DNA from 2 places in the Peribacillus sp. NPDC055009 genome. Region 2 is predicted to be linked to the other one. Evidence: riboswitches for the same ligand, from Rfam matches in the RefSeq annotation. Region 2 holds a riboswitch; the other holds the start of a gene.
The links. Region 2 has a riboswitch for S-adenosylmethionine ahead of ACWF5P_RS24705 (Na+/H+ antiporter NhaC family protein). Riboswitches for the same ligand answer to the same signal wherever they lie in the genome.

Region 1 (7,155 bases), on a different contig from region 2:
CCTGATACGGCATGACCATGGGCAGTTTCCGTAATAGTACGGGGCTTCATGCCTTCGAGGACCCTGGAAAGTTCTTTAATATGCTCTGGTGTCGTACCACAACATCCGCCAATGATATTGACCCATCCCTTTTCGGCAAATTGCTTCATTTTCTCTGCCAGGGAAGTAGGTGACTCATGATAGTGGCCCTCTTCATCAGGGAGCCCGGCATTCGGATAACAGCTGATGGCGCTGTTTGATATATCTGCAAGTGTCCTGATATGGTCTATCATGAATTCCGGCCCTGTTGCACAATTAAGGCCGACAGCTACGGGCTTCATATGTTCAACCGATAAATAAAAAGCTTCTATGGACTGGCCAGCAAGTGTAGTGCCCATCGGTTCGATTGTTCCTGATATGATGACAGGCACATCTTTTCCTGTTTTTGCGAATGCTGCTTTGATTCCAGAAAAGGCAGCCTTGACATTAAGCATATCCTGACAGGTTTCCACCAACAGCAAGTCTACACCGCCATCCAAGAGACCCAGTGCCTGTTCTTCATAAGAATCGGTTAAAATATCAAAAGTCGTTCCGCCCGTTACGGAAAGCGTTTTTGTAGTGGGGCCCATCGAGCCAGCTACATACCTTGGCCATTCTTCATTGGAATACTTTTCACAAGCTTTAACGGCAAGCTCAGCTGAAATTTTATTTAGCTTGTAGGCGATCGTGCTTATTTGGTATTCCTCAAGAACGATGCTGGTCGCTCCAAAGGTATTTGTTTCAATGATATCTGCGCCCGCCGCTAAATATTTTTCATGAATGGATTGGATGATTTCCGGCTGCGTCAGTGATAAATATTCATTGCAGCCCTCGAATTGTTCCCCTCCAAAATCATCTGCTGTCAAATCCTCCGCTTGAAGCATGGTTCCCATCGCCCCATCAAGTAGGAGAATCTTGGAATTTAACTGATCTTGAATCGCTTTTTTATTCATGTACTGCCACCTCTGATGTCTGTTTACTATCGACTTTTCTAATATATTTCGTAAGTTCCGCCGTCATTTCATAGCGAAGGAACGGAGTGATTAAATATATGCCCTTGAATTTTTCCCTTGCCGCGTCCACCAGTTCCCGCGCGATATTAACCCCTTCAATCCTTGACTTTACAGGGTCATCCCCCGCTAAAGCCATTGCCCTTCTTACGTTATCAGGCAATTTGATGCCTGGGATCTCATTATGGATGAATTCTGCGTTCCGGGTGCTTGTCAAAGGCATGATACCGATGAAAATCGGGGTTTCTAAATGTTTTGTAGCTACATGTACTTCTTCGATTTGCTCCACCGAATAAATTGGCTGTGTCAAAAAGGATTGAGCACCACAGGAAATCTTCTTTTCCATTCTCAGTACTGCTTTATCCAGATATTTCACATTCGGATTAAACGCTGCCGCAATTTTAAAATTTGCCCGTTGCCCCAGACTTTGACCGGAATAGGAAAGACCTTCATTAAATTGTTTGACCATGCTTATAAGGTCGAAGGAAGATAAATCATAAACCGAAGTGGCACCCGGGAAGTCCCCTATTTTTGAAGGATCTCCGGTGATGATCAATAATTCATTCAGCCCCACCGTCTGCAGACCCATTAAATGTGATTGCAGGCCAATCAAATTTCGATCACGGCATGTTATATGCACCATCGGATTAATATTCAATTGGTTCTTCAGTAGGTTAGCCAGTGCATCATTCGATATCCTTGGTGAGGCAAGTGAATTATCCGCTAGTGTAATGGAATCGACCCCTGCTTTTTTCAAAACCTCTGCACCGGTCATGAAGCTCTCTATTCCCAGCTTTTTAGGTGGATCAAGTTCAACCAGGATTGTCCTTTCCGTCTTGGCCTTTTCGTACAGTGGAAGTTCCAATTCTCTTTCGTTCACTTCAATTATTTCTATTTCACGGGATTTCGTAACTTTCTCTTTTACGGGAGCAAAACTTCCGATCGCATTCTTTACAGCTTGAATATGCAGTGGCGTCGTTCCACAGCACCCGCCTATGATAGCGGCACCTTGCTCACGAAGTTCCAGGGCACTTGAACCGAAATATTCCGGCACGGCTTTATAGACGAGCCTTCCATCCACATAATCAGGAAGGCTGGCATTAGGGTATATGGCAATCGATGCTTGCTTTGGCAAACTCACTTCTTCCAAGGCCCGGATCATATGATGTGGACCAAGACGGCAATTCACCCCAACAACATCGGCACCCAATTGCTCGAGTTTTTGAAAGGCTTCATTTAAATGGATTCCATTTTGGAGATTACCCAGTTCATGCATCGAAACATTTGCGATGATCGGCAGTCCAGTTTCATTTTTTACGATTTGCAGAACGGTTTCCAGCTCTTCCAGGTCATAAAATGTTTCCAACAGAATCCCATCAGGGTTTTCCATCAACAGACTGTATAACTGTTCACGAAACCCCCGTTTAATCTCTTCCATGTTTAAATCCGATTTCCTGATACTCCGTTGTGCCCCTATGGTACCGAAGACATAAGCCTGTCCTTTTGCCGCTTTTTTAGCAAGAATGACTCCCTGGCGATTGATTCTGCTTACTTCATCTTCAAGTCCATACCGTTTCAATTTGTTGAAATTGGCTCCGTATGTATTCGATTGAAGGATATCTGCACCAGCTTCCAGATAGGCACGATGGATAGACTCTATTTGATCCGGATTCGTGCAGTTTAATTCCTCATAACATTGATCGATGCCATTTGAGTACAATAAGGTCCCCATTGCCCCTTCCCCAACTAGCATTCTTTCTTTCACTTCTTTACGAAAATTCATCATTACACCCTCTCTCAAAAACAGTCCTGTTTTTGTCGTATTTTATGAGTATGAGAGAAAAGGAAAAAAAAACCTTCTCAAAGAAGAAGGTTTTTTGAAACATTCTCCTCATCTATCAAGCTCTGCTTGCTGGATTTAGCACCTTTGCCTAAGCTGGTTGCTGAGGTTTCTTCGGGCCAGTCCCTCCACCTCTCTCGATAAGATCCATTTATATAATTTTCACAAGATTTCAAAATTAGATTATATTTAATTTACATTAATAATCTGTCAATTTCAATACCTGATCGACATTTTTTTCACTTTTGCAAAAATGATTCAATCTTTTGCAGCCTGAACCCTCTTCAAGATTCTTTGTTTCCAGTCTTCCGCTAATGGGTCCAGAGTAAGTAAAGCCTTGGCGCCTTCCAGCCCATCTCGTTTATGAAGGATTACCTCTGCTGCATAATGAACTGAAATTTTTTCTTGCAAACGATCTATTAGTACGATCTCGTTTTGTTTATTTATCGTTCCTTCTTGAAGTACTCTTGCAAAATAACCAGTGAAACTCGTTTTCAGCACTAGTTCCAAAAACTTAGGTTCTTGATTGAAGTGGGAAATGGTCGAACAAGGTATCCTCCCCTGGTTAATTTGAACAATCACTTCGCCTATTTGATAAATATCGCCGATATACGTGGTTTCTTCTCTCATCCCCGCTACGGTTAAATTTTCACCGAATGCTGGGATATCCAGCTTTTTAGAGAATCTTTCATTCCATAATGAATAATGCTCAAAGGGGTAAAAGCACAAAGCCCGATCAGGACCTCCATGGAACTTTTCATTACCTACCCCATCACCAATTATGCCTGATTTAGTCACTGTCACATTATCCTGTGCTTGTTTATCCATGGCTGAAAAGATATCGACATTCGAAAAACTTTCATGTTTCGGCTTTCCGGCCTGAAGTGATTTGATTTTTCCATTTTCCATTTTGCATCTTCCATTCATATTTAATTTATATCATCCTATATGTATAAATTATACTAAAAATCCATTATATTCAGTAGTTTTTAAAAATATATGAAGTGAAAAAGCCACATGAGCCGTTAAATGGGCGAAATATCATTGATTTCCAGAAAAATTCATAGGTTAGTTTCAGTAATTTTGTTGCTATTTCAGAATTAAATATGGTAGAATATGAACACAATATATAGTCGAAAACTACAACTGTTCGCCTATATGTTGATTTTCACGATTGAATTCCTCATTGTCGCTCTTTAGGGAGCGAATTTTTTTGCCTTCATTATCATCCATCATTTTCTTTTAGTTCCATTCTAATCCTTAAATCGTGATTCACTTACCTATTTTCACTTTCATTCCCTATTCAAATACCTCCCTGTAAAGTCACTTTCATTCCCTTATAAGAGGCCTGATTCCTTGCTAAAACAAGCAGAAAAGCCGAGCGACACCATATGTCTTCCGCTCAGCTTCCTGTTTAAGCTTGTTTCTTTTTTTTTGGTGCCGCTTTCTTTCGGGTCGTCTTTTTCTTTTCCGGTTCATCATGTTTCGTACGGTCAATGGATGCCTGTAATGCCTCCATTAAATCGGTTACATTGTTGGAAACTGGTTCTTTTGTTTTGGCTGTAATCGTCGTCTGTCCCGTTTTCTTTGATTCAATCAATTCAAGTAACGCGGTTCGATAGTCATCGGTGTATTTTGTCGGATCGAAAGTGGTCGTTAATTGATCTATTAATAATACGGCAGTATCGATTTCTTTTTTTGCAATGGTATCATTGGCGGGGATATTCGGAACATCCGCTGTGGAACGGACTTCATCCGGATAATGAATCGTTTCCATCACCAAGGTATTATCAACGACTCGGATTACCGCCATTTGTTCTTTAGAGCGAATGATGATTTTTGCTAATCCTACCTTATTCGATTCCTTGAGGGCCTGCCTCAAAAGGGAATAAGCTTTTATCCCTCCATCATTAGGGGACATGTAGTAACTCCGATTGAAATAAATGGGATCTATTTCTTCAATTTTAACGAAATCCACAATTTCCACGGCTTTTTCTTCGTTTTGTTTTTTCAGTTGCTCTAGTTCATTGTCTTCCAATACAACAAATTTTCCCTTTGTATACTCAAAAGCGCGGACTATATCATCCTTACCCACTTCTTTCTGGCATACCGGACAAACTTTTTCGTATTTAATCGGTGAATGACATTCCTTATGCAACGTCCTTAAAGAAATATCCTTATCCTCCGTTGCAGCATGAAGTTTTATCGGAATGTTCACCAAACCGAATGATATGCTCCCCTTCCACATCGTATGCATATTCGTCACCTCATAACTTATTTTTAAAGAGAAGAACAATTTTATTATTCCCCTTTGTTCAAAAAAAACCGAAAAAACAATTGCCAACTCTAACACTTCGTTTTTTTGGCAAAATAATGTTAATCAATTATTTGCGGAGGTGATACAAAAATGAAACCGATGCTGCCAACATATTACCCAGAAGCCCCCAGCCCCAAGGATTGGCGTTATGAAGTCAAATATGACGGCTTTAGGGCTATTTTAACGATAGACTCCGATACCATAAGCATTTCAAGTCGGAACGAGAAGGAATTATCACCACAATTCCCAGAAATCATTGCTTACATCAAAGAACTGGACCTGGAAGAATATCTCCCGCTTCAGTTGGATGGAGAATTGGTCTGGCTTACCAATGAAGCGAAAGCGGACTTTTTTCAAATACAGTGGCGAGGACGCCTTGGTAAACAATCCCTAATATCCGAAAAATCCCGCTTTTCCCCATGCCGGTTTATAGCGTTTGACCTGCTTCGCAACAACGGAAAAGACTTAGCAGCTAAACCTATGGAAGAACGTAGGGAATTGATGTTGAATATGGGGGCAAAACTTGGCTTTCCTATTCCGCCTGATCCCAACGATAAGGCTTTGATACAATTAATAGAAAGTTTTGACGTTTTGGAAAGTGCCTTGAATAAGGTCACCCTATTAGATGGCGAAGGGGTTGTCGCCAAGGAAATTAGGGGTACTTGGCAAGAAGGAAAACGTACTACATCTTGGATTAAGGTGAAAAACTGGAAAACCGTTTCTTGTTTCATTACAGCATTGCACAAAGAAAATGGTTATGTTTCCCTCGCAGTTTTCAAGGAAGGTGCCGTAACGAAAATCGGAAGTGTTAAAAATGGACTGAGTGCTCAAGATAAAAGTATATTGCATCAACTGATAAAGCAAAATGCATCAAACGAAGACGCACAATTTTTTTATATCCATCCATCCATTTGCATAGAAGTTCAATTCTTACACGTATACGAGGAAAATGAATTGCGTGAACCCCAGTTTTCGCAATGGCTTTTACAAACGACTCCCGATGAATGTACCTGGGAGAAATTTGTGCTAGGTCAATACACATTTCCAGATACGGTACAAATAACTTCCAGGGATAAACCGCTTTGGATAACTGAAGGTAAACAGGTGGTAAAAGTTGAATACCTTCATTATTTACGAGAGGTTTCAGCTTTCTTCTTACCCTACTTGAAGGATAAACTGCTTACGACGATCCGCTATCCTCATGGCACTTTGGATAAAGAAAGATTTTTCCAGAAAAACAAACCTGATTATGCGCCGGCTTTTATTAAAACGTTCATGGATGAGGATATCGAATACATGCTGTGTAACGATATTGAAACGCTTCTTTGGTTTGGTAATCAGCTTGCATTGGAATTCCATGCCCCATTTCAGAAAGCGGGTAAAACAAGACCTGACGAAATCGTCTTGGACTTGGATCCCCCATCAATCGAATTTTTCTCCTTTGCAATAAAGGCCGCACAGGAAATTAAAAAAGTGATGGAATCATTAAGGATTAAAGCTTTTGTAAAAACTTCAGGTAATAAAGGACTGCAAATTCACATCCCACTGCCTGAAGACAGATTTACTTATCAGGAGACACGCATATTCACCGACTTTCTCGGTGACTACTTAACAAGTTCCAATCCAAATGATTTTACAACCGAAAGAATGAAAATAAATCGGCACAATCGACTTTACTTGGACTTTGTACAGCATAGTGAAGGAAAAACCATCATCCAGCCTTATTCCCCACGGGGAAATTCTTTCGCAGGTGTGGCTACTCCTTTGTTTTGGGAAGAAGTGGACGAAAATCTCCAGTTAAAGGACTATACGATTGAAACCATCCCAAACAGAATAAAAAGGGATGGATGTGCTTTTGTGGATTACAGACTTGTCGATAATGGACCAGCCTTTTTGGAAGTTTTGTCGTTCCTAAAACAAAAAAAAACCAACAACTGAAGTAAACCCAAAGAGTCAGAAGTCGCTTTATT
Region 2 (7,155 bases):
AGTCAAGGAAGCCCCAACTATTAGATTTGCATTGTACTTCCCCGTCGATTGCTGAATCACTTCTTTTGAATGGTTGAAGTCATTTACTATGGCTTTTGCAAAAGGGTATAACAGCTTTCCTGCTTCTGTAACTCTCAGCCTTCCTTCCTCACGGTCGAATAACAAAGTGTTATAATAATTTTCCAGTTGATGGATCTGCCGTGTTACAGCGGGCTGAGATAGGAAACTTAACCTCGCCGCCTGGCTTAAACTTCCTTCATCCACCACTAAACAAAACATTTTCAGATTTTCCAATTTCATGAAATCGACCTCCATGTTTTTAGATAGTTTATTAAAATGATAGCATCATTAGGGAAATGGTGAAATGAAAATAGTGTGATACATTCTGAGGCTATTCAATTATTGGCGGCATTCTTCATAAAACGGATAAATCTTCTGGGTATAACGTTTTGTTATACCCGATGATTTTGTTGCAATTTACCCATCCCTTTTTCTTTGATATGTTAATAATAAGATTTAACAATGCATTCAAAGGAAGTGACTGATGTCAATGAAAGGACAATGGAAAACTCTATTCCAATTATTTTGGACCTTTTTTAAAATAGCACCTGTCACATTCGGAGGCGGGTTTGCGATGATCCCCTTAATCGAAAAAGAAGTGGTCGAAAAAAGAAAATGGATGAAAAGCGAAGAAGTTACGGATGTTTTTGCTTTATCTCAGTCCGTACCGGGAGCTGTCGCCATTAACTCCGCCACCTTTATCGGCCATCGGATTGCCGGAATGAAGGGGGCAATGGCAGCCATGATTGGTGTTTCATTACCTACCTTTTTAATTGTTCTGCTCCTAGGCATTTTGTATTTTTTCATTCAGGATAATCCGAAGGTAGAATCCGCATTCATATCGATCAGAGCTTCCATAGTAGCCATCATCGCCTATGCGGCTATCAAGATAGGAAAAACGGCTATTGTAGACAAAACAACTTTCTGCATTTTAATAGTAGGAATTCCAGTCCTTTTCTTTCTGCACCCTGTGATGGTTATATTAGCAGGAGCTTTTGCTGGTATTGTGACCATCTCCATTAAGAGAAAATTAGGTTACGATGTCAAGTTGGACAGAAAAGATATAGGAAATGAAGAAAATGATTTCGAACCTTTCATGGGTGCTGGCATATAGGTATATCAAAAAAGGGTCTAACTAATTTTCAAGAAAGTGTGTGATGGAATGATGGAATTGTGGGAGTTGTTTAGCACCTTCTTTATTATCGGCTTTGTATCGTTTGGAGGCGGATACGCCATGATTCCCGTAATAGAATCGGAAGTCTCACAGCATGGATGGATGACGACGCAGCAATTTACTGATATCATCGCGATTTCCGGTATGTCCCCAGGCCCTGTCACTGCCAATAGTGCCATTCTTGTTGGCTATTCTACTGCTGGATTTGCAGGGGCCATTTCATCTGCTTTCGGAATCTTACTTCCTGCTATTATATTCGTAACCGTTATAGCCACCTTCTTCAGCAAATTGAATCATTACCCAGTTATTCAATCCATGTTCTATGGACTAAGACCCATTGTCACTGGTTTAATCCTCTTTGCAGCAATCAGCTTTGCACTTTCCAATAATATGATAGCGCTGAACTTTTCTTGGCATGCGATAAGCTTATTACTCGTTTTTGGATTATCGTTATTTGCCCTAATGAAATTACGCTGGCACCCAGCCTATGTAATTATCCTTTCCGGTTTAGTTGGTGTTGTCCTCTATTCATGACAGGTGTCGCACACACAACCATCATTAATTTGGACCGGAATTAAGCAGAAAAATTGAAGAATGATTGATACTATATGAATGGGAGAAAACTTGATTATGTTTATGTATTTACCATACAAAAAACACCCTGTATCCAATGATTCAGGGTGTTCAGACTGCAGACAAACTCGATGAAATTTTAGGGGTTTGTACAATTTGAACGTTGATTTCCCCTCCAGGCACTCGCTTTCCGCGGGCGGTCCGGGAGCCTTTGCGCCTGCGGGGTCTCCCCTGGACTCGCTTTTCCCGCAGGAGTCTCGCACACCCGCTCCAATCAACTTTGTTTTAACTTTTAGTTCTTCGATCCATCATTTCCCGGCTGAAACCGTGGAAAACCAATCAAGATGGCAATGACGCCACAAAATCCAATTAGTATTGGGTAATATGAATACTGCAAGATGCTTATCGGAGAAATCTTTGCTACCCCTGCTGCAACAAGCAGTTGTGCTCCATATGGTATCAACCCTTGGATACAACATGCAAATATGTCAAGCAAGCTCGCTGATTTACGCGGATCAATCCCATACTTTTCAGCGATATTTTTGGCAAGTGGCCCGGCAATGATAATCGAAATCGTGTTATTTGCCGTTGAAAGGTTTGTCAAACCAACAAGCCCTGCAATGCTGAATTCCGCCCCTTTTTTTGATTTGCTATTTCGGGTCACTAGATGGAGTAGATAATCGATGCCACCATTATGTTTGATAACAGCTACCATACCTGCAATTAAAATGGCAAGGAAGGAGATTTCATACATTCCCGCCATTCCTTCTCCAACTTTTTGAATGACACCCAACGGTTTATAACTTCCATCAGCCAAGCCGATAATTCCGGCAAATACGATTCCGATGGAAAGGACCAGGAACACATTGACTCCTGCCAATGCAGTGATCAATACGCAAAGATATGGAAGAATCTTCACCCAATTATAAGAATGTTGGGAGATGTCAGCTTGTTCACCCATTGTTAAAATTCCAAGGATTGCACATGTGATGATGGCCGCAGGTAAAACGATGAAAAAATTCACTTTAAACTTATCCTTCATTTTCGTTCCCTGAGTTCGAACTGCAGCGATTGTCGTATCTGAAATGAAGGAAAGGTTATCCCCAAACATCGCACCACCAATAACGGCCGCCATTGATAGGGCAAGCGAAATATCTGTTTGCTCACTAATCCCGACCCCTATAGGTGCCAATGCAACAATCGTTCCCATGCTTGTCCCCATGGATAAAGAAATAAAACAAGCAATAATGAATATCCCTACCATTAATAGATTTTGCGGAAAAACAGCTAAGGCAAGATTCACTGTCGATTCAACTGCTCCCATGCCATTGGCAACTTCGGCAAAAGCGCCAGCTAAAAGGAAAATGATAACCATTAACATAATATTGGCGTCCCCGGCACCTTTACAGAAGATATCAACCTTATGATTGAATGTCTCTTTCGGATTCATTGCCAATGCAGCTGCCGAAGCAATTGAAATTGCAACAATCACCGGAAATGAATAAAAATCTTTAGTGATGATTCCGGACCCTATAAATAAAATTAAAAATACGACAAATGGGATCAATGCCCATGGATTCCCTTTATTGTTTGCACTCATGATGTACACCTCTTTTTATTTTTCCCGTGACATGTGTCACAGCTCTTATTCTATTAACAGCTTTCGCAAATAACTCCAATTTGAACCTACCTGATTATCTAGTCTTGGAGATATAGCAAAAAAACTGGCATAAAAAAGACCCCTTCTATTTAACAACAAGAAGAGGTCTTTTAATTTATAAAAAACACCCTCCTTATCTTTCAGGCAAAAATCAGCCTGCTGGATTTGGCACAGCACTCCATTTAAGTCCGCTGCCGAGACATCTTCGGGCCAGTCCCTCCGTCTCTCTTGATAAGAAGATTACATTATATAATTTATCAAATATTACGATGCCTTCCAGAAAAGTACCACACTGGAAACTTGCTGAAACCATCTGAGTTTGTGAAAGTGACATCGAAAGTCTTTTTGAAAAGCAAATATAACAGTACAGCATTTTGTCTATTTTCGCAAGGGTTAATTTTAAAGTATTTTACATGCACTCTTTACTATTTATAAAGAAATCTTGACATGTGCGGTTAATCAGTTTTTTTCATTTATCGGGACGGAATTCATATAAAAAAGAGGTCTTATGACCTCTCAGCAAATTTGTTGTATTAGGTTAGATGAATTATTTTTGGTCGAATTCACATCAGTCGATACCTCAAAGGCTTCCATCTGTTCCGAATCGAATGACTTTAAATACTGCTGCAGATATGCAGGATCATTATTTGTTGGACTCAACCATTCTTTTTCATCTTCTGGTTTAAGGATGACAGGCATACGATCATGAATGCTGGTCATTAGCTCATTAGGAACGGTTGTTATAACGGAGCATGAATAGACGCTGATGCCTTCAGGAGATTTCCAGGATTCCCAGATACCCGCCATTCCAAATGGAGCATGATTCTTCAGTTTTATTCGCATCGGTATTTTTCTTTCCGGTGTCTTCTTCCATTCATAAAAAGAGTCAGCGATTATCAAGCATCTCTTCTTCTTATACGCATTCCTGAAGCTTGCTTTCTCAGCAATGGTTTCCGCTCTGGCATTGATCATTTTGTAGCCCACTTTTTCGTCTTTTGCCCAGAAAGGAATGAGTCCCCACCGAAGATATCCAAGTCGATTCCTTGCCCCGTCATTAATGACGGAGAGAACGGATTGGGAGGGAGCAATATTGTAGCTGAATTGGTATTCCCCATCAAACGATCCTTGAATATCAAACCGATCTTTTATTTCTTCAATGTCAGTGAAAAGGGTAAAACGTCCACACATACTATCGCCTACCGTATTAGAATTTATTACAGTGTAACAAATCGAACGGACAGGCACAAATCAGCGTTCTAAAATCCTGATGTCGGTAAATGGTTGATTAAATAATTCGCTGGAAATCAAAAGAGTTCCAAGGACTTCTCTTTCATCTTCAGCTTTAATGATTTCCGACAAGATCAAGGTACTGCCATTCCTGACCGTCACTTTATATTCATTCATAAAAAATCCCCCCTAGATGGTTGTTATTATAAACCAAAAACCCACAAGTATCAGTAGTGAACTTTGGTAGAGCCATGGTTAATCCTATAACGGGGAGTCAAGCAATGGCCCCGACCATTAACGCGTGTAAAGGAGGCGTAAAAAAGACTGTCCATGAATGATTCACGGACAGCCTGGGTGCAGCCAAAGGACTTAGTTTCAATACTTATAATTGAGCATGGAGATAACATTGAGGAAAGCTGGAAGGACCAAATTGGAATTGCCCCTCTTCCATATCCATTCATTATTTAAAATGCAGCAAAACTTCATTTATTAAATGTGCTGCCAATGTTACGGTTTTATTATTTTCGTCCAACGAAGGATTCACTTCCGAAATGTCAAAGGAGAGGATTTTTTCATTCGATACGATATGCCTAATAATCGCACGTACCAATTTCGGATTCAGTCCAAACGGCGATGGAGCACTCACCCCAGGTGCGTATGCTGAATCAATGACGTCCGTACATAATGTAAGCATAATGTAGTCATTTTTATTAACGAATTCATTTATCCGCCGCTTTGTTTCATCCATTTCGTTCAATGACAAATCTTCTTCCAATATGTAGTCTACCTTACTCCTCTCAGCGGTTTCAAACAGTGCCTTTGTATTCCCCTGCTTTTGAATTCCGACACATAAATATCCACAACTTTGGTCTTCTTCCAAAATCTGCTTAAACATCGTTCCTGATGAACTTTCTTTTTCATAGGGCCTCATATCAAAGTGCGCGTCAATATTAATGATCCCCAATCTAGCTTTTGGTCCAACGGATTTCCTAATCCCAAGATAATGGCCATACAGGGTTTCGTGCCCTCCCCCAAGTATGATAGGAATCGCTTTAGTCTCCAATATCCGGTCAACAGCCGATCCCAGTTCGAATTGGGCGGCCTCCATTTCCGTACTTTCACATATTACATCGCCAGCATCCACCAGCTCGGTTTGGGACGGTAAATGACAGGGTAATTTCGCCAAGTATTGCCTAATATGATCAGGACCCTCTGCAGCACCAATCCTGCCTTTATTCCTTCTGACGCCTTCATCACATTTGAAGCCAATCAACCCAAAGGTCTTTGATGCATTGGAAGAGATGGCTAATTCCGATATCGGAGCCAACCGTACTCTTTGGTGGTATCTGAAGCTGTCCATGTCAGATTGGGAATCAATTCTTCCATTCCAATATTTTGAAGTCGGATTAGTATACATAATTTCTCCTTTATTTAAAAAATTCCGAAATATCTTTTTTAAAAATTATAGATGAGATAATATATAATTACCAATACAAAAATTCAATATATCTATAGTTTAAAGCTATAGAAAGGAGCATAAATGGATCTTCGTCAACTTCGGTATTTCACTACCACCGTCCAGGAAAAGAATTTCTCAAAAGCGGCAAAAATGCTGCATATATCACAACCTTCCCTAAGTAATGCCATAATGAAATTAGAAAATGAAGTTAGTTTACAGCTTTTGGAACGTAATACAAGGGGTCTTGAGCTTACGGAAGCAGGGGGTCTTTTTTATACGAGATCTGTTGACCTGTTAAGAAGATTCGATAATTTGCAAGTGGAGCTTAAGGAAATGAAGGATGTTGGAAGCGGAACAGTATCTATAGGTTCCATAGAATCATTCAAATTTTGGTTTCCGAAGATAATCAGGAATTTTAAAATCAATTATCCTAATATTCATATAATAGTAAGGGAAATATTAGGGGAAGAGAAAGTTTTCGATTCGTTAAATCGGTATAATGTTCATTTCACCATCACGAACCAGCCCATCAAAAACGATGAAATTCTGTCCACTCCCCTTTATAATGAAAAATTCATGCTTTTGATCCATAAAGATGACGAGTTAAATGAAAAAGAGTCCATCACTTTCCAAGACATTGCAAAGAAAGAATTGATCATCAGTACAACTGGATTTCAAACAAGAGATGATATCTTAAGAGCATTTAAGGGTGAAAATGCAATTCCAAATATCCTATACGAAATAGAAAGGCTTGAAACGGCTTGCAGTTTGGTGGAAGAAGGGCTTGGGGTTACAATTTTACCGGAGTGCTATATAAAATCCGCTGTATCCCCCAATACTGCAATTCGTGCGATTGATTCGAATTTTTTGGAAAGGACTGTTTACCTGGCCTATTTGAAAGATCGATATCTGTCTCCTGCAGTATGTAAGTTAGTAGAGGAGATACATAGCTTTTTTAAGTGGGATGTTAGGAACGATGCCTAAATGCTGATTCTCTAATTT

Region 1: another riboswitch for S-adenosylmethionine. It lies ahead of ACWF5P_RS21335 (bifunctional homocysteine S-methyltransferase/methylenetetrahydrofolate reductase); the one in region 2 lies ahead of ACWF5P_RS24705 (Na+/H+ antiporter NhaC family protein).

What each region holds. Positions count from the first base shown of each region.
Region 1 covers NZ_JBSGVZ010000018.1:4,479-11,633, forward strand. The annotation lists gene metH (methionine synthase) at 1-971, opposite strand, end outside; gene ACWF5P_RS21335 (bifunctional homocysteine S-methyltransferase/methylenetetrahydrofolate reductase) at 964-2,811, opposite strand; SAM riboswitch class I at 2,917-3,015, opposite strand; gene ACWF5P_RS21340 (MOSC domain-containing protein) at 3,127-3,777, opposite strand; gene ku (non-homologous end joining protein Ku) at 4,283-5,125, opposite strand; gene ligD (DNA ligase D) at 5,276-7,123, shown strand.
Region 2 covers NZ_JBSGVZ010000026.1:6,930-14,084, forward strand. The annotation lists gene ACWF5P_RS24690 (LysR family transcriptional regulator) at 1-300, opposite strand, end outside; gene ACWF5P_RS24695 (chromate transporter) at 545-1,174, shown strand; gene ACWF5P_RS24700 (chromate transporter) at 1,223-1,768, shown strand; gene ACWF5P_RS24705 (Na+/H+ antiporter NhaC family protein) at 2,100-3,407, opposite strand; SAM riboswitch class I at 3,598-3,705, opposite strand; gene ACWF5P_RS24710 (SOS response-associated peptidase) at 3,984-4,655, opposite strand; gene ACWF5P_RS24715 (hypothetical protein) at 4,716-4,871, opposite strand; gene hutG (formimidoylglutamase) at 5,155-6,111, opposite strand; gene ACWF5P_RS24725 (LysR family transcriptional regulator) at 6,235-7,137, shown strand.